3 regions of the Lysinibacillus sp. G1-3 genome follow, and region 3 is predicted to be linked to each of the others. Evidence: riboswitches for the same ligand, from Rfam matches in the RefSeq annotation. Region 3 holds a riboswitch; each other region holds the start of a gene.
The links. Region 3 has a riboswitch for cobalamin ahead of ACVYAD_RS10450 (hypothetical protein). Riboswitches for the same ligand answer to the same signal wherever they lie in the genome.

Region 1: another riboswitch for cobalamin. It lies ahead of cobT (nicotinate-nucleotide--dimethylbenzimidazole phosphoribosyltransferase); the one in region 3 lies ahead of ACVYAD_RS10450 (hypothetical protein).
Region 2: another riboswitch for cobalamin. It lies ahead of ACVYAD_RS11270 (ribonucleoside-diphosphate reductase subunit alpha); the one in region 3 lies ahead of ACVYAD_RS10450 (hypothetical protein).

The regions. Positions count from the first base shown of each region.
Region 1 is NZ_JBWHYQ010000026.1:39,709-47,936, forward strand. It holds gene ACVYAD_RS22380 (methionine gamma-lyase family protein) at 340-1,590, opposite strand; gene ACVYAD_RS22385 (trimeric intracellular cation channel family protein) at 2,143-2,748, shown strand; gene cobT (nicotinate-nucleotide--dimethylbenzimidazole phosphoribosyltransferase) at 2,868-3,923, opposite strand; cobalamin riboswitch at 4,038-4,215, opposite strand; gene ACVYAD_RS22395 (hypothetical protein) at 4,363-5,106, opposite strand; gene ACVYAD_RS22400 (hypothetical protein) at 5,138-5,941, opposite strand; gene ACVYAD_RS22405 (hypothetical protein) at 6,176-6,454, shown strand; gene ACVYAD_RS22410 (response regulator transcription factor) at 7,164-7,766, shown strand.
Region 2 is NZ_JBWHYQ010000009.1:110,599-118,826, forward strand. It holds gene ACVYAD_RS11230 (pyridoxal phosphate-dependent aminotransferase) at 1-1,130, shown strand, start outside; gene ACVYAD_RS11235 (histidine phosphatase family protein) at 1,412-2,026, shown strand; gene ACVYAD_RS11240 (bifunctional adenosylcobinamide kinase/adenosylcobinamide-phosphate guanylyltransferase) at 2,039-2,614, shown strand; gene cobS (adenosylcobinamide-GDP ribazoletransferase) at 2,654-3,430, shown strand; gene ACVYAD_RS11250 (histidine phosphatase family protein) at 3,403-4,002, shown strand; gene ACVYAD_RS11255 (bifunctional adenosylcobinamide kinase/adenosylcobinamide-phosphate guanylyltransferase) at 3,951-4,343, shown strand; gene ACVYAD_RS11260 (ECF transporter S component) at 4,733-5,227, shown strand; gene ACVYAD_RS11265 (hypothetical protein) at 5,224-5,907, shown strand; cobalamin riboswitch at 6,018-6,205, shown strand; gene ACVYAD_RS11270 (ribonucleoside-diphosphate reductase subunit alpha) at 6,368-8,228, shown strand, end outside.
Region 3 is NZ_JBWHYQ010000008.1:187,878-196,105, forward strand. It holds gene ACVYAD_RS10440 (C40 family peptidase) at 1-432, shown strand, start outside; gene ACVYAD_RS10445 (hypothetical protein) at 1,037-1,585, shown strand; cobalamin riboswitch at 1,836-2,025, shown strand; gene ACVYAD_RS10450 (hypothetical protein) at 2,221-2,760, shown strand; gene ACVYAD_RS10455 (ABC transporter substrate-binding protein) at 2,765-3,736, shown strand; gene ACVYAD_RS10460 (tyrosine-protein phosphatase) at 4,294-5,061, shown strand; gene ACVYAD_RS10465 (MATE family efflux transporter) at 5,548-6,924, shown strand; gene ACVYAD_RS10470 (putative RNA methyltransferase) at 6,924-7,754, shown strand; gene ACVYAD_RS10475 (lysophospholipid acyltransferase family protein) at 7,835-8,228, shown strand, end outside.

The DNA.
Region 1 (8,228 bases), on a different contig from region 3:
TCCCCTCCAATACTCGCTAATCATATAACGAAAAATTTATAGTGTCAACCATCCATGTTAGCTTTCCTAACATGGATTAAAATAATTTTTTTGAAATGATAAAAAATTGTAAAAAACTATACTTAATAACCTAACGTGTGGTTGATTTCCGCTTCGCTTTTGCTACAGACAACATTTGTTGTTGTTGCTGTCGCTATACTTTTGCACAGATAAATCATTTGCTGTCGCTATGCTTTCGCATAGAGCAAAACTTACTGCGGGCTTCGGAGCGACAGAGGTTTTTTCATCCATTAGAAAAAAAACTATTCAAAATGGAAGTTTTGAATAGTTTTTCGTTACTTATTTTTGGATTTTTTGAACTGCACTACAAATAGCAAATTTTACGTGCTCGTATGTTAACCCACCTTGAATAAAGGCGGTAAATGGCGGACGAATAGGACCGTCTGCTGTGAGCTCAATGCTTGAACCTTGAATGAAAGTTCCAGCTGCCATGATGACATCATCTTCATAGCCAGGCATATACGCTGGCTCTGGTGCATAATGCGCATTAATTGGTGAGTTTGCTTGAATTTCACGGCAAAAAGCAATCATTTGTTCCGCCGTTTGGAAAGAAACCGATTGAATTAAATCCGTACGATTCGCATCATACCTTGGCGATGTATTCATGCCTATTTCCCCAAGCATAGCAGCTGTGAAAACGGCACCTTTTAATGCTTGAGATACAACATGTGGTGCAAGGAAAAATCCTTGATAGAAATCACCGAGCGTATTTAATGTTGCCCCTGCTTCAGCGCCAATACCTGGCGATGTCATACGATAAGCACATTTTTCTACTAAATCTGCACGACCCGCAATATAACCACCAATTTTCGCTAAGCCTCCACCAGGATTTTTAATGAGCGAGCCTGCTATTAAGTCCGCCCCAACCTCTGTCGGTTCCTGTGCCTCAACAAATTCTCCGTAGCAATTATCAACAAAAATAACTGCGTTCGGTGCTAATTCACGGATCTTTGCACACATTTCTGCAATTTGCGAAATAGTAAAGGATGGGCGTGTTGCATAGCCCTTCGAACGTTGGATAGCAATCATTTTTGTGTTTGGTGTAATTGCAGCTGCAACACCTTCCCAATCGATCTCTTGATTATTCAATAAATCCACATGGCTATAACCGATTTTATAATCTTTTAACGAACCAGTATCCTTGTCTCCACCATCGACTATTGATTGCAATGTATCATACGGCTGACCCGAAATATAAAGTAATTCATCACCAGGACGTAGTACTCCGAATAAGCTAAGTGTGATTGCATGTGTACCAGAAATAATTTGCGGGCGTACAATGGCAGCCTCCGCTCCAAAAACCTCTGCATAAACACGTTCTAGATTGTCACGCCCCTCATCATCATAGCCATAACCGTTTGATGGGTGCAGATGATAATCACTTACTTGATGCTTTCGGAATGCAGCAAGCACTTTTTGTTGATTGAAGAACGCCATATCTTCTACCTTTGCATGAAAAGGGCGTACCTTTTCTTCTATTTTAGCAGCTAATGCTAGTGTTTCTTCTGATAAATTGGTTGTAAAAGTCATTATGTTCTTCTCCATTTCACATTTGTTCAAATCTTATCTTAACAATTTGTGAGCTTGCCTGCAAAAATTGCTTGTGTTTCTAATTGCATTTAGGCGCTAATTAGGCGCTAAGTTAAATTACAAACTATATCTATTTATTTCTGCTATAATTAGATATTTAATTAGGTATGTTGATTGACCATTTTTATACATCCGAATTAATTCAAAGAGGCTGATTTCCGCTGCGGGCGAGCGTCAAGTCGCTTCCTTCGCTGCGCTCCGTGCAGGGTCTCGTCTGCCTCACTTTTCCCGCGGGAGTCGAGTAACCCTACGCTACAATCAGTTAGAATGGGAGTATACTAGCAAAATAGAAACAAAAAATCCTTTATCGCTCAATAATAAACCTATTTTTTCCTAATCAATACTCTCGATATTTAATATCTGATAATTCTAAATCATAAGTCTATACTTTTCTTTGCAAAAACTTCTAGATACAAAAAGGTAACTTTAAAGTTTTCTACTATGTAATCTACAACAACATGAAATGATTGTTTCACATAAGGGGTGAAAGGGTTGGCTTGGGAGGTTTTTAGTATCATTGGAACAATTGCCTTTGCTATTTCCGGGGCAATAATTGCAATGGAGGAAGAATACGATTTATTCGGTGTCTATATACTCGGTATCGTAACTGCTTTTGGTGGTGGAGCTATACGAAATCTACTCATAGGTTTACCTGTAACAACACTGTGGGGGCAAGATATGATGTTCCAAATTGCCATTGCAGCTATTACGTTATTTTTCATATTTCCGCACCGACTTATTCAGCATTGGCATCGCTGGGGTAATTTCACCGATGCTATTGGATTATCGGCATTCGCGATTCAAGGTGCTCTCTATGCTGTGAAGCTCGACATGCCTATTAGTGCGGTTATTGTAGCTGCTGTCTTAACAGGGTCAGGCGGTGGAATTGTTCGAGATTTATTAGCTAGACGACAACCATTAGTCCTCCGTGATGAAATCTATGGTGTATGGGCAGCACTAGCCGGGCTTATTATCGGACTTCAACTATTTTCAGGTGATATCTTTTTATATGTATTATTTGGTATGATCACCGTACTAAGAATATTTTCATATATGAGGAAATGGCGTTTACCGTTACGGAGGTTGCATCAGGCATAGCTATACCGTTGCATATTAACAAGCCCAAATGTCAGATTTGGGCTTGTTTTGAATTTTTGTTATTTCACAAACGCCTTGCATCCACAGCAGCGACAATAAGCACTTAAAGATTAATAGATCTACTTTTTCAACAGTAGCATAGCTTCCTCTAATGTAGCCATGTTTTTCATCATAGAGCATGCTGCGTCCAAAATAGGAAATGCTAAAGCTGCACCAGAGCCTTCACCCAATCGCATATTCATTTGTAGCATAGGTTCAATTCCGAGCATTTCAGCGGCAATTTTTGCACCTGGTTCTTCAGAGGCATGAGAAGGAATAATATAGTCTTTGACGTTTGGCTCAAGTTCGTATGCAATAAGAGCTGCAATAGTAGAAATAAAGCCATCAATAACAACTGGTTTTCGATGTGCGGCGGCAGCAAGTATTACTCCTGCCATAGCGCCTATTTCTAGCCCTCCAACTTTTGCAAGAATATCAATAGCATCATGACGATTTGGTTTATTTAATGCAATAGCATTGTAAATAACCTCTACTTTATGTGCAATCCCTCCTGGTCCAACTCCTGCACCGAAGCCTGTCACTTCATTCGGGTGACACTCGTGAAGAACCGATAATATAGCAGCACTAGGTGTTGTATTACCGATACCCATTTCACCTGTCCCGAGTACATTTATCCCTTTTTTAATTTCTTCCGTAGCTACTTCAATTCCTACTTCAATGGATTGAATGGCTTCTTCTCTTGACATGGCAGGTCCTTTTGCCATATTGTCCGTACCGTATTTAATCTTTTTAATGATGACTCCAGCATCATGTGGCACATCTTCTTTTACGCCAACGTCTACCGTGACAATTTTAGCATCTGTGATTTTTGCGATAGCACAGACACCAGTTCCGCCTCTAGGAAAATTTAATGTTTGGAAGACCGTCACATTTTGTGGATTCGGTGTCACTCCTTCATCACAGACACCATGATCCGCGGCACAGACAATAATTGCTTTATTATCAATTGCAGGATATAGTTCACCTGTAATACCAGATAGTTGCACAGCTAGAGTTTCCAGCTTTCCCAGACTACTAGGTGGCTTGCAAAGTGCATCTATGCGTTCTCTTGCCTGCCCCATCATTTTGTGGTCGGCACTTTGAATGTTGTGGATCGTTTGTTGTAATAATTGCATGAAAATTTCCCCTTTCTTTTTTGCCCTCGTTACTCGAAGAATGATTTTGAGAAAAAAATAAAAAGCCTGTAGTTTATCCATAACAAATAAACTACAGACTTTTCCATCGTCTATATAATACGAAGCAGATAGGCAGGTCTCCTGGCTCAATTTCAACATTTCATAGAACCTTCCCAGAACGATGCTAGTGGCATTCTCTATGAAACTCCCTTTTTACAGTGGTGGGACCGCTAAAGCTTTTCACTTTATTCCCTATTCTCCCGCAGTGGGCACCTAACGCTTTTATGCAATTACTTTAAATCTACGGCAAAGTGTTTAATGTGTCAACATTTCAAATGGAAAATTCAGAACCTTTTGCGCAACACTAGTGTTAAAAACTAAAAATAAGAAATTTAGCTTTCTTCGTTACCCCTATCCATAACATCTCCACAAAAATATATTAATTTCGATGCCCATTTTTTAATGATTCTCTCTCTACTTCTTTTGCAGCTTCTGTACCAATTGGTAAAATAACAGTTTCCATTAAATGCTCATTTCCCTCTGCAAAGGCATGTATAGTAACATACCAAATCCCTGCTTCAAATTTACCTTTAAATTGATGAACTCCATTTTCGCTTTTTAAATCCTCCGTAAAATGAATATCCCTTTCCAGTAGATCAAATTGTAAACTTACTTTTGAATCTTGAATAATATTGTTTTGATTATCATGAAGTGTAATGTTTAGAATTCCTACTTGATTTGGCTGAATAAACTCGGGATTCGTTGTAATATTAAGGGTCACATCATCTATTTGTTCTTCATCGACTTTACCAAAAACTTCAGTAAAGGAATCAATTTTAGTATTTTCATCTAAAACATAATGATAATCTATATTCCAAATACCTTCCATTGGTAATTCAATTTTAGCAGTATAATAGTTTTGTTCTTTTGATAGGTTTATATCTTCAATATAATGATCCATATTTTGCATCTTTAAATCCATTATAATACTGAAGTTTTCTTCATTTCTTAGGTTTTCTGGAACTGATAATTTAGTTGTTAGTACCCCATTCTTATATATATGATTGGTTTCGATATTGTTAAGCTCTTCAGCAACACTTGATACTTGGTTTGTATCAGTATTACTACAGGCATTTAAAAACAAAAAAACTGTGAATAGAAATATATATATAAATTTCTTCATACTAATCTATCTCCCCAGAACAATAATAATTTCAGTGTCCTGATTTGCCATAGTAGTGATATCTGTTAGAATGGTATAAAGCCCATGAACAGTTTTTGTAGTTATAAGCTGATTGAAGACCACGGCAATTTGTATTACTTGTATAATCATTTTGACAGTCATAAGATAAGAAAGCATAGTCACAATCACTTCCTACAAAGTTTTTCCATGCCCTAGGATCCCAGTGATTATAGTATCTATGATTAGAAGCTGAACCATTGAATCGGTTACAGTGTACACGATCTCCTGGAGAGTGTTTTTGGCCCACCTCAGATCGGGTGCTTTTGTCTCTATTTTCTGTACTAATCATTTCACCATCCATTGACTTTACGAAGTCTTTGAAATCGATAGTCTTTACTAGATCTATAGTTCGGGATTTTTTCATATCATTTTTAACATTTGTTTTAATTTCTTGCCCATTAGCCTTAAATTGAATATCCAAATTAGCATCATCTTCATTTATTACGAATGTACCATCAGCAGTCAAATCAACCACTTGGTCATTAATAGTTAATGAGCCGTTTTGGGCAGGATAAAATTTCTCATAACCATTTTCAGTTTTTTTCCATCCCTCTTTTTCTACTTCCTTAAGAAATTCATCTCCCAATAGCTTTTTATCTTCTCCAGTAAGATCAATCTTCATAACTATTCCTGCTTTCCCCTGAACATTTCCGTCCTGAATAGCAGTTACTGGCTCTGCCGCATTAACTATACTAGCATTTAGTACTCCTGAAAAAATAAATAGTGTCGATAAAGCTGTTACAATACCATTTTTAAACCTTTTTCTAACCTTCATTCTTAATCCCCTCCTTAATTTTAATTGGTGTGATTTTACAAATTATTTCATTTTAATACAAATGGTCAACTACTTCTTTAAAACTCAAAAAAATTGAAAAAGGGAATCTGAAAAACAGGTAGGCCCTCGAAGGTTCGCCCTTGTCGTTAGAACCTTCATCGAAAAAAGTAGTATATATTGGGATGAATCCCTTCTCTGCCCTATATAATAATATTCCCGTTGGAAAATTTATGATTGACCATTTACATTCCTGATAAAAGCATTGCAAATACAAACATTAAAAATATCAAAAGCGATATTCCCAGTACTATGGGAGCTAGCCTCGATGTTTGTCCTTTAATTACAGAAATTATAGCAACAATTAAACCCATTGAAGCAATTAATAAGATAATAACTGATGCGAATGGCTCTGGTATTTTGGCTAGTAAGGTACTAAAAAAAAGAAGAAAAAAAAGTATCTGTAGTGAAAATGAAACTAATAATAATTTATTAATCATCTTTTGTCTCCTATAACTTGATTTTAAACCTTGCTAACTTCTTCATTCATTAACCAAAGAGGATAAAATTCTTTGTGGAACAAAATAAAAATAATGATTTCAAAATAAAACACTAATTTCTTCCTCTCATTTTGAAAAGTCTTTGAACAATTGTTGTACTCTCAAAGTATCTAAATAAGTGCTTTATATTTTACAAATCATCTTGTAGAAGTACAGAAATAACACCATATAACTTCTGTAGTCGAAGGATCATCAAATCAGCGCAAGCCTTTTTTAATTCAATAATTTGCATATCATACAACTTCTTTCTTATTTGGTTTTATATAGTAATCACACCAATTATATTGGGTTAATCAACGTTTTTTTACTAGGTATTAATAGATTTGTGTAAATATTAATTTCTTGCTATTAATTAGGATTCACTTATAAAAACACATCTTGAATATTAAGATACATTTTTTTAATTTTTGTTTTTTTCAGAACACTTATATGTAATATAACAAATAGAACTTTTAAAACATCCGTATTTCCCGCAAATATTCTAACTTCATATATATTTCACATAATAATGCAGAATCACCTCAGTTATTGGAGATTAATAGTTTTGAAAAACATTTAATGGGTATATTATTCAAACTAAATCTTTAGTTTTTCTCTTATCATTTAATGACAATAGCGGACTTTTTTGGAGATGAAGATTGATATATAACCAAGGAGTGAATAGCGTGAATATTAAACTACTACTTGTAGATAATCGTCAATTAGTACTAGAGTGCTTAAAGCACAGATTAAACAAAGAACCAAATATTTGCGTGATAGGGACTCTTTCTAATCCTGAGTATTTACATCATGAAATAATCACAAACTCTCCGGATATTGTACTTATAAATTTGCAAATGGAGTTATCAAACAAAATTGATTTAACTAAACTATTAAAAAATATTCCACACTTACGAGTTATCATACTATCAAAGTGTAAATGTTCAGAATATATAAGATCTTCCTACAATGCAGGAGCTAGCGCTTTTATTTCAGAAGAAAAATCATTCCAAGAATTAATCTTTACTATTAGACAAGTATTTTTAGGTGACAAAAGGTTTCCTAAAGTTGAAAAAGATCAGATAGATAAAATGCTTACACCAAAAGAGTCTGAAGTATTAAAAAGAATAGCAGAGGATAAAACCAATATTGAAATTAGTGAGGAAATGATGATAAGCATAAGAACAGTTGAATATCATATCTCATCAATCATTAGGAAATTAAACGTAGAATCTCGAGTAGGTGCTGTCGTAACAGCTATTAAGCGAGGGTTGCTAAGTATTAAATAGCATACTTGTGTTTATTAATTTTTTCATCTTATGAAAGGCTAATTCACACTGCTAATAATTCACTAGTAATAACGTTAACACTAATATAAACGCAGTATAAAAGCACTCATCACTTACATAATAGTTTGGATTTTAAAAAATGGATATTAGGTGGTGTTTTGTTGAAGAAAGACATGATAAAAGTGATTTCTGTTTTTGGTATAGGTGCTATTTTAGTTTTATTGAATTGTTTTTTATAGTACTTCAGTAAGCAAAAATAAGAAGCCTTTTATTCGAAATGGATTCTTTTTATTTATCTTAAAATGTAGGCTAAAGAAGTGCTTTTAATTAAACTTTATTCCAAGCCTAAGTAGTTATAAATGGTTACTAAAAAACTACATACTGAAATCTTTCGGAGTACCAATGTCTTTAGGACGTTGCTTCAAAATGAAATGAAACTATTCCCTACAATCATTTAGAAGT
Region 2 (8,228 bases), on a different contig from region 3:
GAGCGAATCCGCAAAATGTTTATCATCAGCTAGGACTTAATATGCCGGAAAAGGTGTATGATTTTAGCGAAAATGTGAATTCGGCAGGGCCACCACCGTTTGTCGAGGCACGTTGGCGGACATTTTATCCGCTAATTCAACGTTATCCAGATCCAGACGGTGAGCCGTTTTTATCAAAGGTGGCAGCTTTTCATGCTGTGCCAAAAGATTCTATATTACTAGGTAATGGTGCATCTGAGCTATTTAGTGTTTTAGTTAGACGCTACAGCAATAAGCGTGTTATTATCGTACATCCAACTTTTTCAGAATATGAACGAACATTAACAGCTGCAGGCGCTGAAATTGTGCCAATTATTGTAGAGGATATTGTTCACTATACATTGCCAATGGAGCATCTGAAGCGTGAAATGGTGAACGCGGATGCTTTATATATTTGTACACCGAACAATCCAACAGGTGTGCTTCCAAAGAAAGAGGAGCTGCTCGAATTAATCTCTCACGGTGCAAAGGTCAATTGTGAGCTTGTCATTGATGAGGCATTTATTGACTGGGTAGATGAAGCTTATTCATTAATCCAGTATGTGGCAGAAAATCCTCATTTGATTGTCGTTCGTTCGATGACAAAAATGTATGCGATTCCAGGATTACGCCTAGGCTATTTAGTGGCGAACCCGGTAGTTGTTACTGAGCTAAAGTATATTCTACCGCATTGGAACTTGAATGCCTTTGCCCTAGTTATTGGGACAGGCTGTTTAGATGAACGCACATATTGTGAGCAAGCCATTGCCTATGCGAAAAATCAACGACAATCGCTACAGAGCTATTTACAGGAACATGGTTGCCAGGTGACAAATAGTGTAACGAATTATGTATGTTTTGCATTACCGAAAAATCAGCAAGCAGATACATTTTTTACATATTGTTTATCAAAGGGCGTCGTACTGCGTCATACAAAAAACTTTATGGGCTTAAATGGCGAATGGTTCCGTATTGGGATTAAAGATATTGTAGCCATGACGTATTTACAGAATTGTTTGCAGGCGTGGTTTAACTTCATTCAGCAGAAGTCTTCCACCTCTATAGATGGTGATATGAATACAGATTTAAGCTACTATTCAACGGGTATTTAAACACCTGTACCTGTCGCTACAGCGCCACGTTCTGTGGTAACGATTGAGTGACCAACATCGCGTGGCCCAAAGCCTCCGGCGGATGTCACAGAATTGGAAAGGAGTCCTTAGGGGATGTTAGCCTAAAACCATCGCATCTATGCGATAACGGCTAAATGACCTGCATCGGTAAACACGCCACGTCCTGTGGCATTACCGAAATGACCGACATCGTGCAGGCCTAAGCACAAAGCCGATTCCGGACGTAATTATGCCGAGGCATAATTGATTGCAAATAAGGAGTGAGAAAGCTGACGACTTTTTATTTAGTAAGACATGGCGAAACAATGTGGAATAAAGAACAACGGCTACAAGGATGGTTAGATTCGCCGTTATCTGTAAATGGTATTTTACATGCAGAAAAACTTCGTGATCATTTGAAAAATATTAATTTTACAGCGGCATATAGCAGTTCAAGTGGTCGTGCGAAGGAAACGATGCAAATTCTTCTAGCTGATCGACAGCTTCCAGTCTATGATGAGGAAAATTTACGGGAGATTTTTTTAGGGGATTGGCAAGGGAAAAAAGTCAAGGACATCGTGATTGCTCATCCGGATTATGAATTATATACTGATTATCCTGGACAATTCGTTGCAACCCATACGGAAAGCTTTGGTATGGTAACTGAACGAGCGATGTTTACGTTAAAGAAAATAGCAGAAAAATATCCCGAGAATACTGTTTTAATTGTGTCACACGCGGTAACGATTAAGTGTATCATTAACGCTATTTTAGGGCGAAGGGTCGATCAGCTATGGACAGAGCCATTTATTAATGGTACAAGTGTAACGATTATTGAACAAGTCGATCAACAATGGCACGTTCAAGAGATCGGTAACATTCAACATTTACTATAGGAGGGGAAACCATTGCCACTGATTTTCATTACGGGGGGAGTACGCAGTGGTAAATCCCACTTTGCTGAAAAAGAGGCAGTTACTCACTATCAAACAGAGTCTATGCAAGCACAGCGGCTTATTTATATTGCTTCCGGCGTAGCGTTGGATCGTGAAATGGAGAAGCGGATCATTCGACATCAGGCAGACAGACAGGCGCAAAATATCGAGTGGCTGACGATAGAAGCACCTTATGAAATCGCAAATACTTTGCATAAACTGACTGATGGAGATATCGTGTTATGGGACTGTGTTACGACGTGGTTAACAAATGCGTTTTACGAAGGTTTTGACGCGGGAGCTCCCTGTGTGGAACAACCTGGATGTTTAGAAAAGAAACTTGAGGTTTTAAAAGAGGCGGTAGAGACGTTACTTGAGAAAAGGGTGACGTTTTTTATCGTCTCAAACGAATTATTTGATGAGCCACCCTATACGAACGAGGAAGTAGAGTTATACCGGCAAATGCTTGGGGAATTACATCAATGGTTCGTGTCTAAAGCGGATGAGGCGTATGAAATCAATTATGGTGTCGTTAAGAAATGGAAATAATGAATGATGCTTTGAAAATAAAAGAAGGTAGGCAAGACGATGAAAAATATCTGGCATAGCATACAACTTGCGTTTCAATTTTTTACAGTTTTGCCAGTACATAAAGAAATTCCTTTAACGAAGGCAACAATTACAGGGATGTTCGCCTTTTTGCCATGGATAGGGGCACTCATGGGTACGGCAGTGGCTGCGGTGATCTATGGTTTAACGGAATGGACGGCTAGTAGCGAGGTCTTACTTGCCTTTGTGATTATCGGATTATTTGCCATATTTACTGGTGGACTACATTTAGACGGTTTTATTGATATGGGGGATGCTTATTTTTCCTATCGAGATCGAGAGAAGCGGCTTGAAATTTTAGATGATCCACGTGTTGGTGCATTTGGTGTGCTTTCAGTGCTATTTTTAGTGCTTGGTAAATTTGTCATACTTCACGAATTATTCGTACAGCAAAAGTTTGAACTGTGGATGCTTGTATTTATTCCGTTATGTACACGAGTAGGTATGAGCTTTTATTTTATGTCGCTTAATTGCTCAAAGGAAAAGGGGCTTGCCTACTTTTTTAAAACACATATTAAGCCGGGTTTACTAATCTGCTGTATGCTTTTAACATTAGTTGTAGCATACAGTAGCTTGTTGTTTGTAACGGGCTTCACAATTGTTCCGTTCGTGTTGATGGCAGTACTAGCGATTGCTTTTTTAGTCTTTCGGCAATTTACAGTGCGTAACTTTGGCGGTGTTTCTGGGGATTTACTCGGTGCATCAATTGAAGGAATGGAGGTTGTACTGTGGGTGACGTTGTTACTGTGCGCTTAATGAGACATGCACCAACAAAGGAAAATTTAGAAAAGCGTTATATCGGCTGGACAGATTCTTCATTAGCTGATGCATCTTTAATCTCTATTGTTGATCAAGAGGTCACCAAGGTGTATGGGAGTGATTTACTACGCTGTAGGGAAACCGCTGTCCGATATTTTCCGAATGCAACTTACGTGTCTGATCGGAGATTTCGAGAGTCGAATTTCGGAGAATTTGAAGGGCTCACATATGAAGACTTACAATCAGATCATCGTTATTGTGCATGGTTAGATGATCCTGTAAAGTCTCCACCTCCAAGGGGAGAAGGCTTTGATATGTTTTGTGCACGTGTTTTGGCAGGGTTCACTGCATTACCAAAAGGGGAAGATGTGTATCATCTCGTTGTCCATGGCGGGGTTATTCGAGCGCTACTCGTAGCCTTTGCTCCAACTGAGCAACCTTTTTGGTCCTATCAAACACCGCATGATAAAATGTTTTCTTTAACGTTTTCAAGAAAGGCTTGGGAGGAGGGAGCAAGATGCATGTCTTTATCGGAGGAGCCTATAGTGGAAAAACCGACTATGTCATGAAATTACTTACAGGTCAAAACGTTGAGCTAGTGGATGGCACTCTACCTGATGGCGCTCCTACTTGTGATGTACTAGTAATTAAAAACATAGAGAAATGGCTCGTAACACAAGACCTTGAGGATGATGAACCTCTTGTCAGAACTATTTTGACAAGACTAAAGACCCTTGAAGAAAATTGTGCCTTGTATATAATTGTGACCGACATGGGGCGTGGTGTTGTGCCGATGGACAAACAGGCACGATTATTACGTGATACATGTGGGCGTTTGTACCAAGCATTGTTTGCTGAAGCCGAACAAGTCGTACGCATTTGGTACGGTATTGGGGAACAAATCAAATGATATAGTGACTTGCTTGCAGAGTTTGTAAAACACTTCACAAAAGTGGGATGACATTTGCAAAGTCGCATGCTTTGTATATAAGTTGATTGGAGTGGAGGCTGGTCGACTCCTTGGGGATCAGCGATATTGAGGAATGAAGGCTAAAACCATCACATCCTGTGATAACGCCTTCGTGACTAACATCATGCTGTTGCTGTCGCTGCGCTTTCGCACAATCAAAACCCCTCTGCTGTCGCTACGTTAGCACTACGATTTCGCGAAAAAACATCCTGTTGCCCCGACGCCCCCAGGAAGCTCTGCGCGAAAGCGAAGGGTCAGCGATAAAGCGCACAGCCGGAACGGAAATCAACCCCACGCTTTGAAAAAATTTAACGGAAAGAGGGAATGGAATGGATCGACAAAAATTGATGAAATTGACGCTCACTGCCATGGTAGCGGCAATTTGTGCAGTAGGTGCAGTCATTAAAATTCCAACATTTATTACAACTGCTGCGCTTGACTCTGCACCGGCATTTTTGAGCGTTGTATTTTTATCGCCAGTATTAGCTGGTGTTGCGGGAGTCATTGGGCATTTTATTTCAGCCCTAACTACTGGCTTTCCTTTTGGACCACTACATATAATTATCGCAGTGGAAATGTTTATCGTTGTATGGATCTTTGGGGTTATGCATAAAAAAGGCATGCATTTCTGGAAATGGCCTGTAGCACTTATTTTAAATGGTGTCGTGGCACCTATACCATTTTACTTTATTATTAGTCCGGCGTTTTACTGGACGTCATTGACTAGTCTTCCACTGGCAACACTCATTAATCTAGTGATCGTTGCGGTGGCGATGCCAGTTCTGTCGAAGGTGTTTGTGCGTAAGGAAGGTCGAGTACATTGAGAAATGCAATAAAAATAGGTGAGCTCATTGCGACAACCGATAATGCCGCTGCAATTGGCGAAAAGCTACAAGATGTTGTGTCTGCTCCAGATCAGCTTACAGCATATTTTACTGCACGTGTTACATTTTTAGAGCAGCTTGCTGCAAATGCTTTACCAAAGCATATTTTACTTGCTAATTTTTCAGGGGATGCTGCATGGTCTCGTTATGTTGCAGGCATTCACCAGGTTTTTGAGGAGGCTGGTCTTTTTTGTCCGCAAATAGACGGTAGTTCAGAGACTAATATGCCAACTTTACAATCAGGCTTGTCAATAACGATGCTTGGGGAGCAGCAGAAACGTACAGCAACTAAGCATGAGCAACTAAGTTGGTACACATATGGTTTACCACTTGTAGGAAATGAAATCCTTGCACAACCTGAAGATGTCGCACAGCTGCAACCTATTTTTCAAGCGTGGAAAGAGGGAATTGTGCAGCAAGTATGGCCAGTTGGATCAAAAGGTTTACAAGCAGAATTTAGCCGGCTTTTTGGCGAACGACAGGTCAAAAGTGCATTAGATATTGAGAAAACAGCTGGTCCATGTGCAGTAGTTTTACTAGGAATTAATCCAGAAAAAGAGCAGCTAGTACAAAAATATTTTCCTAGAAATTTTGAAAAACTACGTAAAACTGCATTGTAATCGGGCTTGCTTCGAGAAAAAGTAGCACTTTAAAAAATTCAAGGGGCAAAACGCCTATTGCAACTATAAACACTATATGTTAGATTTGTTTAGGAGTTAAAACACAATATATAGTATTTTGGACGAGCGGTACCAAATATGGTTTAAAAGGGAATTCGGAAAAGAGTCATCTTAGGCCGAAGCTGTCCCCGCAACTGTAAGTGCTGACAAATGATGAATAGGCCACTGTAAAGAACGGGAAGGCCATCATTTGGAGGAAGCATGAGCCAGGAGACCTGCCGATTTGTTCAAGACAGCAACACATTCTTCGGGGATTGAGAAGTGGAGGCGAGAGATTTGTCCACTTCTTAGTGTGCATGTCCTTCATTTCCATTTCCGATTTTACTGCGATCACGTAACCGATAAGTGTTGCGTGATCGCTTTTTGTGTTGCTGGAGAAAGAAAGGGAGAGAATGTATACATGACAATTCAAATCGAACAGCAAATTGCTAAGCTTAAGAAAAGTTATACGGAGGATGAACTCGAAAGTTTTGTAAGATTATCGGATCGATGGCTACGAAAAAACGACAATGCGACATTTGAAGCATGGGCGGATGCGATGATTTTACAAACGCTTAGCCTGATTGATGAGGAGGAGCCATACTGGACATTCGTCGCAGCTCAAATTTATTTAGAAAAACTATATGATCAATTTGCAATGCGCCGTGGCGTTTCAGTGCAAGATGTTTATAAATGTTTCCCGGAACAATTAGCACGCTATACAGAAGCTGGTTTGTATCATGAAAGTTTAACAACAAAATATAGTGAGCAGGATCTTCAAGAACTCGCTTCCTATTTAGAATCAAGTCAAGATGAATTGTTTACGTATATTGGCTTAAAAACATTAATGGACCGCTATGTAGTCCGTGATTACACGAAATCACCAGTAGAGCTACCACAGGAACGATGGATGGTCATTGCGATGACCCTTATGCAGGATGAAACAGAAAATCGTTTAGAAAAAGTACGTGAATCTTACTGGGCAATGAGTAATTTATATATGACAGTGGCAACACCTACATTATCGAATGCAGGTAAAACACATGGCCAGCTATCTAGTTGCTTTATCGATACAGTAGATGATAGTTTACAAAGTATTTATGACACGAATACAGATGTTGCAACATTATCGAAATACGGTGGTGGTATTGGTGTTTATATGGGCAAAATTCGTAGCCGTGGCTCATCAATTAAAGGCTTTAAAGGCGCATCTAGTGGTGTTTTACCATGGATTAAACAGCTTAATAATACGGCGGTTTCAGTCGATCAGCTAGGTCAACGACAAGGAGCTATTGCTGTTTATTTAGATGTTTGGCACAAAGACGTCTTTACGTTTTTAGATTTACGCTTAAACAATGGGGATGAGCGTTTACGTGCCCATGATATTTTCACAGGGCTATGCTTACCGGATTTATTTATGGAAACGGTTGAAGAGCGCGGGGAATGGCATTTATTTGATCCACATGAAGTACGAGAAGTTATGGGCTTTTCACTAGAGGATTTCTACGATGAGAAAAAAGGTGATGGCACTTTCCGTACTAAATATGCAGAATGTATTGCGAATCCATTATTAAGTCGTGAGGTCGTACCAGCTATTGATATTATGAAACGTATTATGCGCTCGCAGCTTGAAACAGGCGTGCCGTTTATGTTCTATCGAGATGAAGTAAATCGCATGAATCCGAATAAGCATGAGGGAATGGTTTATAGCTCGAACCTGTGCACAGAAATATTCCAAAACATGTCAGCGACTGAATTTGAGTCTATTACTCTAGAAGATGATGTCATCGTAACACGTCGCAAGCCTGGCGATTTCGTTGTATGTAACTTATCATCTATTAATTTAGGCAGAGCTGTACCGGCTGGAGTTTTAGAAAAATTAATTCCGATTCAAGTACGTATGTTAGATAATGTTATTGCGTTAAATACAATTCCAGTAAAACAAGCAGAGCGTACGAACTTACGCTACCGAGGCATTGGACTTGGAACATTTGGCTGGCATCATTTATTAGCATTGAAAGAAATTCAATGGGAGTCTGAGGAAGCTGTAGAATTTGCGGACAAGCTATATGAAGAAATTGCGTATTTAACGATTCGCGCTTCTAACGATTTGGCAAGTGAAAAAGGAGCCTACCCATTATTTGAAGGCTCAGATTGGCATACTGGTGCGTATTTTGAAAAACGTGGCTACGACAGCAATAAATGGAATGCGTTACGCGCCGCGGTTGCTGAAAAAGGAATGCGTAACGGCTATGTTATGGCGGTTGCACCGAACTCATCAA
Region 3 (8,228 bases):
AGCAATGCTAATAATAGTGGCAAAGCTAACAATGAAAAATCTTCACAAAATGTGGTTGTTGGTTCAGGAGCAGGCACTGCATCTTCAGGTGATGCTATTTCAGTTGCGAAACAATTCCTAGGTCGTAGCTATGTTTGGGGCGGTAGTAACCCATCGACAGGATTTGACTGTTCAGGTCTTGTACAATGGTCTTACAAACAAGCAGGCGTATCTTTACCACGTACAGCATCACAACAATATTTAGCAACACAACGTATTTCAGCAAGTGAAGCACGTGTAGGTGACCTAGTATTCTTCAGCTATGGTTCGGGTATAGCGCATGTAGGTATTTACTTAGGGAACAACACAATGATTGATGCTCAAAATAAAGGTGTTGTCATTGAATCACTTGATTGGTGGAATCAATATTTAGTAGGCTTCGGTCGTATTTAATAAGCCGTACTATTATATAGACGATTTAAATAGCGAAAAGGTTATCTTTGTAAAAGAAATTACAAAGATAACCTTTTTTCATTATTTGGCGGTACTGGAAATTATCAACTGTTTAAACTATAGTTAAGATTCTACGATTAAACCTATTAGGCAAACATATAATGTTATTCATTAATTTAGGCTCGACTACTCGGTCAATAATGAGTAAAATAACTTTTGTAATGAATAAATTTACATAGGTAGATATTTTTACAACTATAGCCCCAGTTATAAAAATGATAATACAGCCGAAAAAAGAATTAGCATCAATTTTTTGTTATTACGTATTTTGCTTGGACTCAATCGAAGGCTAATAAGTGAGATAACTCCAATGATAATCCTAACGAGTATTCCTCTATCTTCATATAGCTAAAAGAAAAGATTCTTGCATAATGAATGTCATTTCTGATAATTTTGAAATATACAATCGGGGATTTTGCTCTGAAATTACAATTATATGAGGCTTTTATTTTGTAGTAGCAAAGTAACGCATGATGGTAAATGAGATAACACTTACAAGTACACTATTTTTTACGTTCTGAAACAATAAAGGTAGGGATGAATCATGGAAAAAGAGATTTTGCAACTTTTTAGTAATTTAACAGAGCGTGACCGTGATATTCAATACAAATCATACGAAGAATTAATGAAAATTATGCAGGAACCAGTTGATTGGACCTATTCAGTTTGGGAACAACTAGTTCAAACTCTTACATACAAAAATGGACATATACGTGCAAGTGCTGCACAATTTTTATGCGCACTGGCAGCAAAAAGTGATCCTGAAGAAAGAGTATTAGAGGACTTCTTAAAGATTTGGGCAGTAACGTATGATGAAGAAACAGTCACTGTGAGGCATACTTTACAGGCGATTTGGAAAATAGGCTTAGCGGGGCAGGTACAAAGAGATTTAGTCGTATCATATTTGGCTAAAAGATATCAAACATGCTTAGACGAAAAGCACCCGACATTAATACGCTATGATATTATTGTATCCTTTAAAAAGCTATTCGATGCAACAAATGACCCAAAACTACTAAAAATTGCACAGCGTTTAATTGAGGAAGAGAAAGATGTTAAATCCAAAAAGAAATATAAAAATGCCATCCGATAAAAGTTAATGACTATTTTTTGCAAATTCTTTCATTATGAGAAATAGTTTTTATAACGTATAAAAAAATTAAATGCTTTAATTTATGAGGCATAATAAATATTTGCACGAGCAGGATGAATACCCAATGGGGCAGTGAATATATCCGCGTGCATACGGTAATACCTGCATGATTTTTATCCATCGTTGTTTATTCTAAAATTCCACAGCTATTTTTTCCTATCAATCTATGATAAACTGCATAACAAGTGAATAATTCTTGCAGAATAAAGGTGCTAAACTATAGCATAATCGGGAATTCGGTGAAAAACCGGAGCTGTTTCCGCAACTGTAAGTACAGAAGTCGTAAAAATATACCACTGTCGAATTATCCGATGGGAAGGTTTTTTATGAACGTAGTGAGCTGTACAAGCCAGGAGACCGACCTTTGTTTGAACGTATAGAAACTCTTCGGAAGCTAGGAGAATATGCGGCAAATACATAGGCTATGTCGTATTTATGCGACACTATTTATGCTATTTTTCGTTGTTTCCTTAGGAGTGGGAACAACGTTTTTTTATGCGCTTATAATTCACCTGGTGTAAGCCGAGGTGTTATTAAGGTAAGAATTTTTCATGAAGGAAAGCGGGGATTTATATTTGAAAAAAGATGCACGTTATTCTTGTTATCCATTTATGCGTGAAAAGGCATCTACAGTAGATTTTGAAATTCGAACGGATAGCCTAACAACACATATTGGTGTAGCATTGGCGGCGGTTAAAAAAGAAACGGTAGAGGTAGTAGCAGTTGATTTACTAGCCATTTTGCCAATGGCTTACCATGTAAATGGCTCGGTTCGAGGTAAATTAGCTGTAACCGAAGATGATTTGACTCGGCTTAGTGATCGCTATGATTTCTATGTTAGTCATGTTAAAGAGGAAATACAAAACTTTGTATTACCTCAAGGAACAGATGCAGCTTCTGTATTACATTTATGTCGTAGTGAAGCGAAAAAATCATACCGTGTTTTGCACAAAGTATCTGAAGAACGCGAAGTACCAGCTATTCTCTTTGATTATTTAGGATTGCTAGCCAATGTATTTTTTGTAATGGCTGTCTATATGAATCAGCATGCTGGTATTGCTGAAATACCGTTTATTAGTAAGTCATACCCGATGAAAAAGAAAAAGGAGAATTAATGAAATGAAGAAAATGTTTAAGCTACAATGGCTTTCTGTGTTGATGTTGGCACTTGTATTAGTTGGCTGTGGCACGAAAGAAGATACAAATAAAGATGCTGTTTCTAAAGAAGATCAACAAGTTGAGAAAACTACTCGCTATAAAGTTAAGGATGACCGTGGTGTAGAAGTTGAGTTTAATGCAGTACCTAAAACTATTGTTTCATTACAACCGAGTAATACAGAGATTTTATTTGCTCTAGGTGTGGGTGATAAAATAGTTGGTGCGACTGTGTATGATACGTATCCAGAAGAAGCGCAAAAAATTGAGCGCGTCTCTAATTCTGAAATATTCAATAGTGAGCGTATTTTAGCGTTACAGCCAGATGTTGTTATTGCCTATACAACTGGATTAGATGCTGACAATTTAAATGCATTAAAAACTCTTGAAGATGCGGGTGTTAAAGTGTTTGCCATTCAGTCAGCTAAATCATTTGATGATGTTTATGGGGATATCGAACAAGTTGCAACGGTTATGGGCATCAAAGATAAAGGCGAAAAGTTAAATGAAGATATTAAAGCTAAAATTGCAGATGTCCAAGCGAAAGTTAAAGATGTGAAAGATCCAAAAAAAATCTACTTAGAAATTAGTCCAAAGCCAGATATATATACAGCTGGTTCTGGTACATTCCAACAAGAAATTTTAAATGTTGCAAATGTTAAAAACGTTTTTGATGACCTCCAAAGCTGGAAAAAGGTATCTGAGGAAGATGTCATTGCGAAAAACCCAGATGTCATTTTATCAACAGTAAACAAAAACTATGTGGAAAATCCAGAAGCAGAAATCCTTTCTCGTGATGGATGGAATTTAATCACGGCCATTCAAAATAAAGCGGTTTATTATATAGATAATGATATTTCAAGTCGTCCAGGTCCGCGTATTGGCGAAGCTGTTGAGTTAATCGCAAAAGCAGTATACCCTGAGTTATTTAAATAATTGATATTGAAAAATAGTGTTTTGAGCTGTCCTTTATCAAGGGCAGCTTTTTTGATGGATAAAAAGGATAACTGCTCGGCTTGGGTGGGAAAGAGAAAGAATAAAGTGGATAACTGCTCCGCATGGGTGGAAAAGAGAACGGGTAAAGTGGATAACTGCTCCGCTTGGGTGGAAAAGAGAACGGGTAAAGTGGATAACTGCTCCGCATGGGTGGAAAAGAGAACGGGTAAAGTGGATAACTGCTTCGCTTAGGTGGGAAAGAGAACGGGTAAAGTGGATAACTGCTCCGCTTGAGTGGAAAAGAGAACGGGTAAAGTGGATAACTGCTCCGCTTAGGTGGGAAAGAGAACGGGTGAAGTGGATAACTGTTCCGCTTGGTTGAGAAAGAGAAAGAATAAAGTGGATAACTGCTCTGCCCCAATAGAGAAACACCCCCAAATAAATCTCTCGTTGGTCTAAGAAGTATATGACATCCCCTAGTGCGAAAATTGGTATTATATCGAATTGTTCTATAAAATAGAGATAAGTATGCTTACTAACAGGGAGGGGTGTAGTCAGTGAAACAGTTTGATATGAATATTATTCCGTTTGAGGAAGTTTATAATTTTCGGGATATGGGTGGTTATAAGTCGAGAGATGGGCGTGCTGTTAAGAATGGTTTGATTTATCGCTCAGCAGCACTTGGTAAAATGACGAAATCAGATAAAGAGCGCTTTGAAACGTTAGGTGTGAAAACAATTTTTGATTATCGAGACAACCATGAGGCTCAAAATAATCCTAATCCGATATTCCCATATGCCAATTATATTCAAATACCAGCTAAAGGAAATCATGCTTTTGAGATGCCCACAAACGCTGGTGGGAAAGATTTTTATAAGGTTGTAAGCACGGAGATGTTTCGAGAATTTTATGCACAAATGCCTTTTAATAATGCATCGTTCAAAGAGTTAATAGCAACGATTCAACAACCTGGAAATTTAGGGCTTGTTCATCATTGTGCAGTCGGGAAGGATCGAACAGGTATTGGCAGTGCGCTTATTTTACTTGCTTTAGATGTCCCTGAGGAGACGATCATGGAGGATTATTTAGATACAAATGTACATTTACGTCCCTTAGTCGAACGAATGGCTCTAACAATTCAGCAAGATTATAGCGATCAAGAATTACAGCAATTTTATGCGTTAATGTCTGCCCGTGAAGACTATCTACAAGCAGCATTTGATGCAATGGATAACCGATATGGCTCTAAGACAGCTTTTTTAGAGCAAGAGTTTGGGTTAACAACTGAAAAACGTAAGCAATTGAAGGATTATTGTTTACTATGATAAGAAACCCTTTCACATAAAATTGTGAGAGGGATTTTTTGCGTATTGTATTATCTTTGCATAATCTTTTAACTCATATTGGCCAAAAAGCTTATGGAAGCATTATGCCAAGGTATAATTAGGTGTTTCATTATAAAAATTCTTTACAGCCTAAAAATCTATGATAAGATACTATATATTTTTAACTTATTTCAGCGGGTGTCCAAACACCCGCTGAAATAGAGGAACTCAGTCTAAGAGCGCCACGTCCTGTGGCATTACGGAAATGACCGACATCGTGTCGGCCCTCGTGTTGTTGCCGCTTCGCTTTCGCACAAAAAACACCTGCAGGCCTAAGCACAAAGCCATTCCGGACGAAATTATGCCGAGGCATAATTGATTGGGCAGTAATTTATCTGTATAGATGGTAAAGAAGGTAGTTGAAAGTTGGGCAGCCCGTAAAAATCTTTATGAAACGATTAGGAGAAGTGGAAAGTATTGGCAGATATATTAAAAGAAAGTGATATTAAAGAGACAGATAGGTTAAGTTTATTCCATTTAACATGGCCGATATTTTTAGAAGTATTTTTATTTATGTTAATGGGACTAGCCGATACTTTTATGCTCAGTGCTTTATCAGATAATGCTGTATCAGGAGTTGGTGCAGCCAATCAATATATTCATATTGCAATTTTAATACTTGAGGTAGTTGGTAATGGTGCTTCCATTGTTGTATCTCAATATTTAGGTTCAAGGCGATTTATTGAGGCTGCGAAGATTTCCGCTTTAGCAGTTACGATGAATTTGGTTGTTGGACTAATGATGAGTATCTTATTTTTCTTCTTTTCAAGTCATTTAATGACTATGATGAACTTGCAAGGGGAAGTGCTTAAATACGCTCAAAGCTACTTGGTAATCATCGGAAGCTTTATTTTCTTACAGGCTATTATAAATGCTTTAGCAGCAATTATCCGTGTACATGGATGGACAAAGCAAACGATGTATGTATCACTAGGTATGAATGTGCTACACGTTATCTTAAACTACGGTTTAATCTTTGGTAACTTAGGATTACCGGAGTTAGGTGTAAAAGGTGCAGCTATTTCCTCAGTGGTAAGCCGTGGTTTGGCAGTTCTTGTGTTTTTCTGGCTGTTGTATCAAGTCATGGAAGTAAGAGTGAAGCTAGAATATTATTTCAAGTATTCAAAGGAATATGTTCAAAAAATATTAAATATAGGCTTACCTTCAGCATTTGAGCAGGTGCTTTATCAGTTTTGTCAGATTGTCTTCCTTTATTATGCGACTTACTTAGGCGCAGAGACACTTGCGGCGAGACAATATGCCATGAATATTTCGATGTTTACGTATTTATTTGCAATTGCCATCGGAACAGGTACGGCTATAATTATTGGACGAAGTGTTGGTGCTGGTAAAAAGGATCAAGCTTATCATCAACTTTGGACAAGTGTACGCGCAGCTTTTGCTTTTACAATCACAATGGTTGCAGTTGTAACGATATTCCGTAAGCAACTTATGCACGTTTTTACAGATAATCCAGAGATAATTGCCATCGGAGCATCTGTCCTAGCATTAAGTATTCTCCTTGAAACAGGGCGAACAATGAATATTGTAGTTATTAACTCGCTGCGTGCCTCAGGGGATGCAAGATTTCCATTGAAAATTGGTTTCTTATCAATGGTATGTATGAGTCTCCCACTCGGATACTTGTTTGTATTCGTTTTAAATTGGGGGTTAGTAGGTATTTGGCTAGCGATTGCGGCAGATGAATGGATGCGAGCTATTATCGTATACTTTAGATGGAGAAGTCGTAAGTGGGAGCGCTTTGCACTTGTTTCACCTACAGAACCGAAGGAGGAAAATTAATGGGGGCACTTTCTAAAAGAGCTGCAGGAGCAGCGTTAATGGATAAAAATATAAAGCTTTTTGCTTGTCCAATTTGTCAGGAGTCAATGGATGTTTTTGAACAAGGTAGATTAGTATGTTCCTCAAATCATTCTTTCGATATTGCCAAACAGGGCTACATTAATATGCTGACACATGGTGCCGTTTCTAAGTATAGCAAAGAGCTGTTTGAATCACGAAAAGCGATTATTGATAGTGGGATTTATGATGTAGTAGAAGATAAAATCGGAGAGCTAATTGCTAATGCAGAAACCGTACTTGATACGGGATGTGGTGAAGGTTCGCATTTAGCTCGTATTATGGCAAAGAAACATGGGATAGGAATTGGTATTGATATAGCGAAGGAAGGTATCCTTGCTGCATCTCGACATTATCCAGAGCAAATGTGGTGTGTTGGTGATTTAGCGAAAAGTCCATTTGCAAGGTCGAGCTTCGATGCCATATTAAATATTTTATCGCCTGCCAATTATGAAGAATTTAAACGTCTATTAACTCACAATGGTTGTGTTGTTAAGGTTGTACCTCAAAGTGGGTACTTACATGAGCTTCGAGCGCAATTATATGCGGATTCTACTAAAGAGTCGTATTCGAATGAACAAATAGTTGCTCGTTTTAAAGAAAGCTTCACCGATGTTAGTGTAGAACGTATTACATATACGGTACCGCTAGCTACAGAGCTTGTACCAGCACTGCTGGAAATGACACCAATGGGCTGGCATAAAAAAGAAGGATCCACTATCCTGTTACATGAAATTACGATTGATGTTGATGTATTAGTGGGAAGAGTCTAGATATTTTCACCTGCAATTGCAGTATACTGGTCTTTTCGATTACAATGGGGATAACTATTGAATAAGGTAGGAATGAAACAGTGTATAAATTTATAGCAAATGTTGTAAAAGTGATCTTAAAATTAACAGGCTCAAAAGCGCGTGTATATGAAGAACAAAACTTACCGAAGGAAGGTGGGTTTATTATTGCATGTACACATACGGGCTATGTTGATATTTTAAATCTTGGTGTTGCTGTATACCCTCGAGAAATTAACTTTATGGCTAAAAAGCAATTGTTTGATATAAAGGGTATTGGCTGGCTGATAGAGCGTTTAAATGCCTTTCCAGTCGACCGTGACAATCCAGGTCCAAGCGTTATTAAAATTCCATCGCAGCTATTGAAAGAGGGAAAAATTGTTGGGATATTCCCATCTGGTACGCGAAATGCGGAAGGATCGGATTTAAAGCAAGGTGCGATTACAATAGCACAAT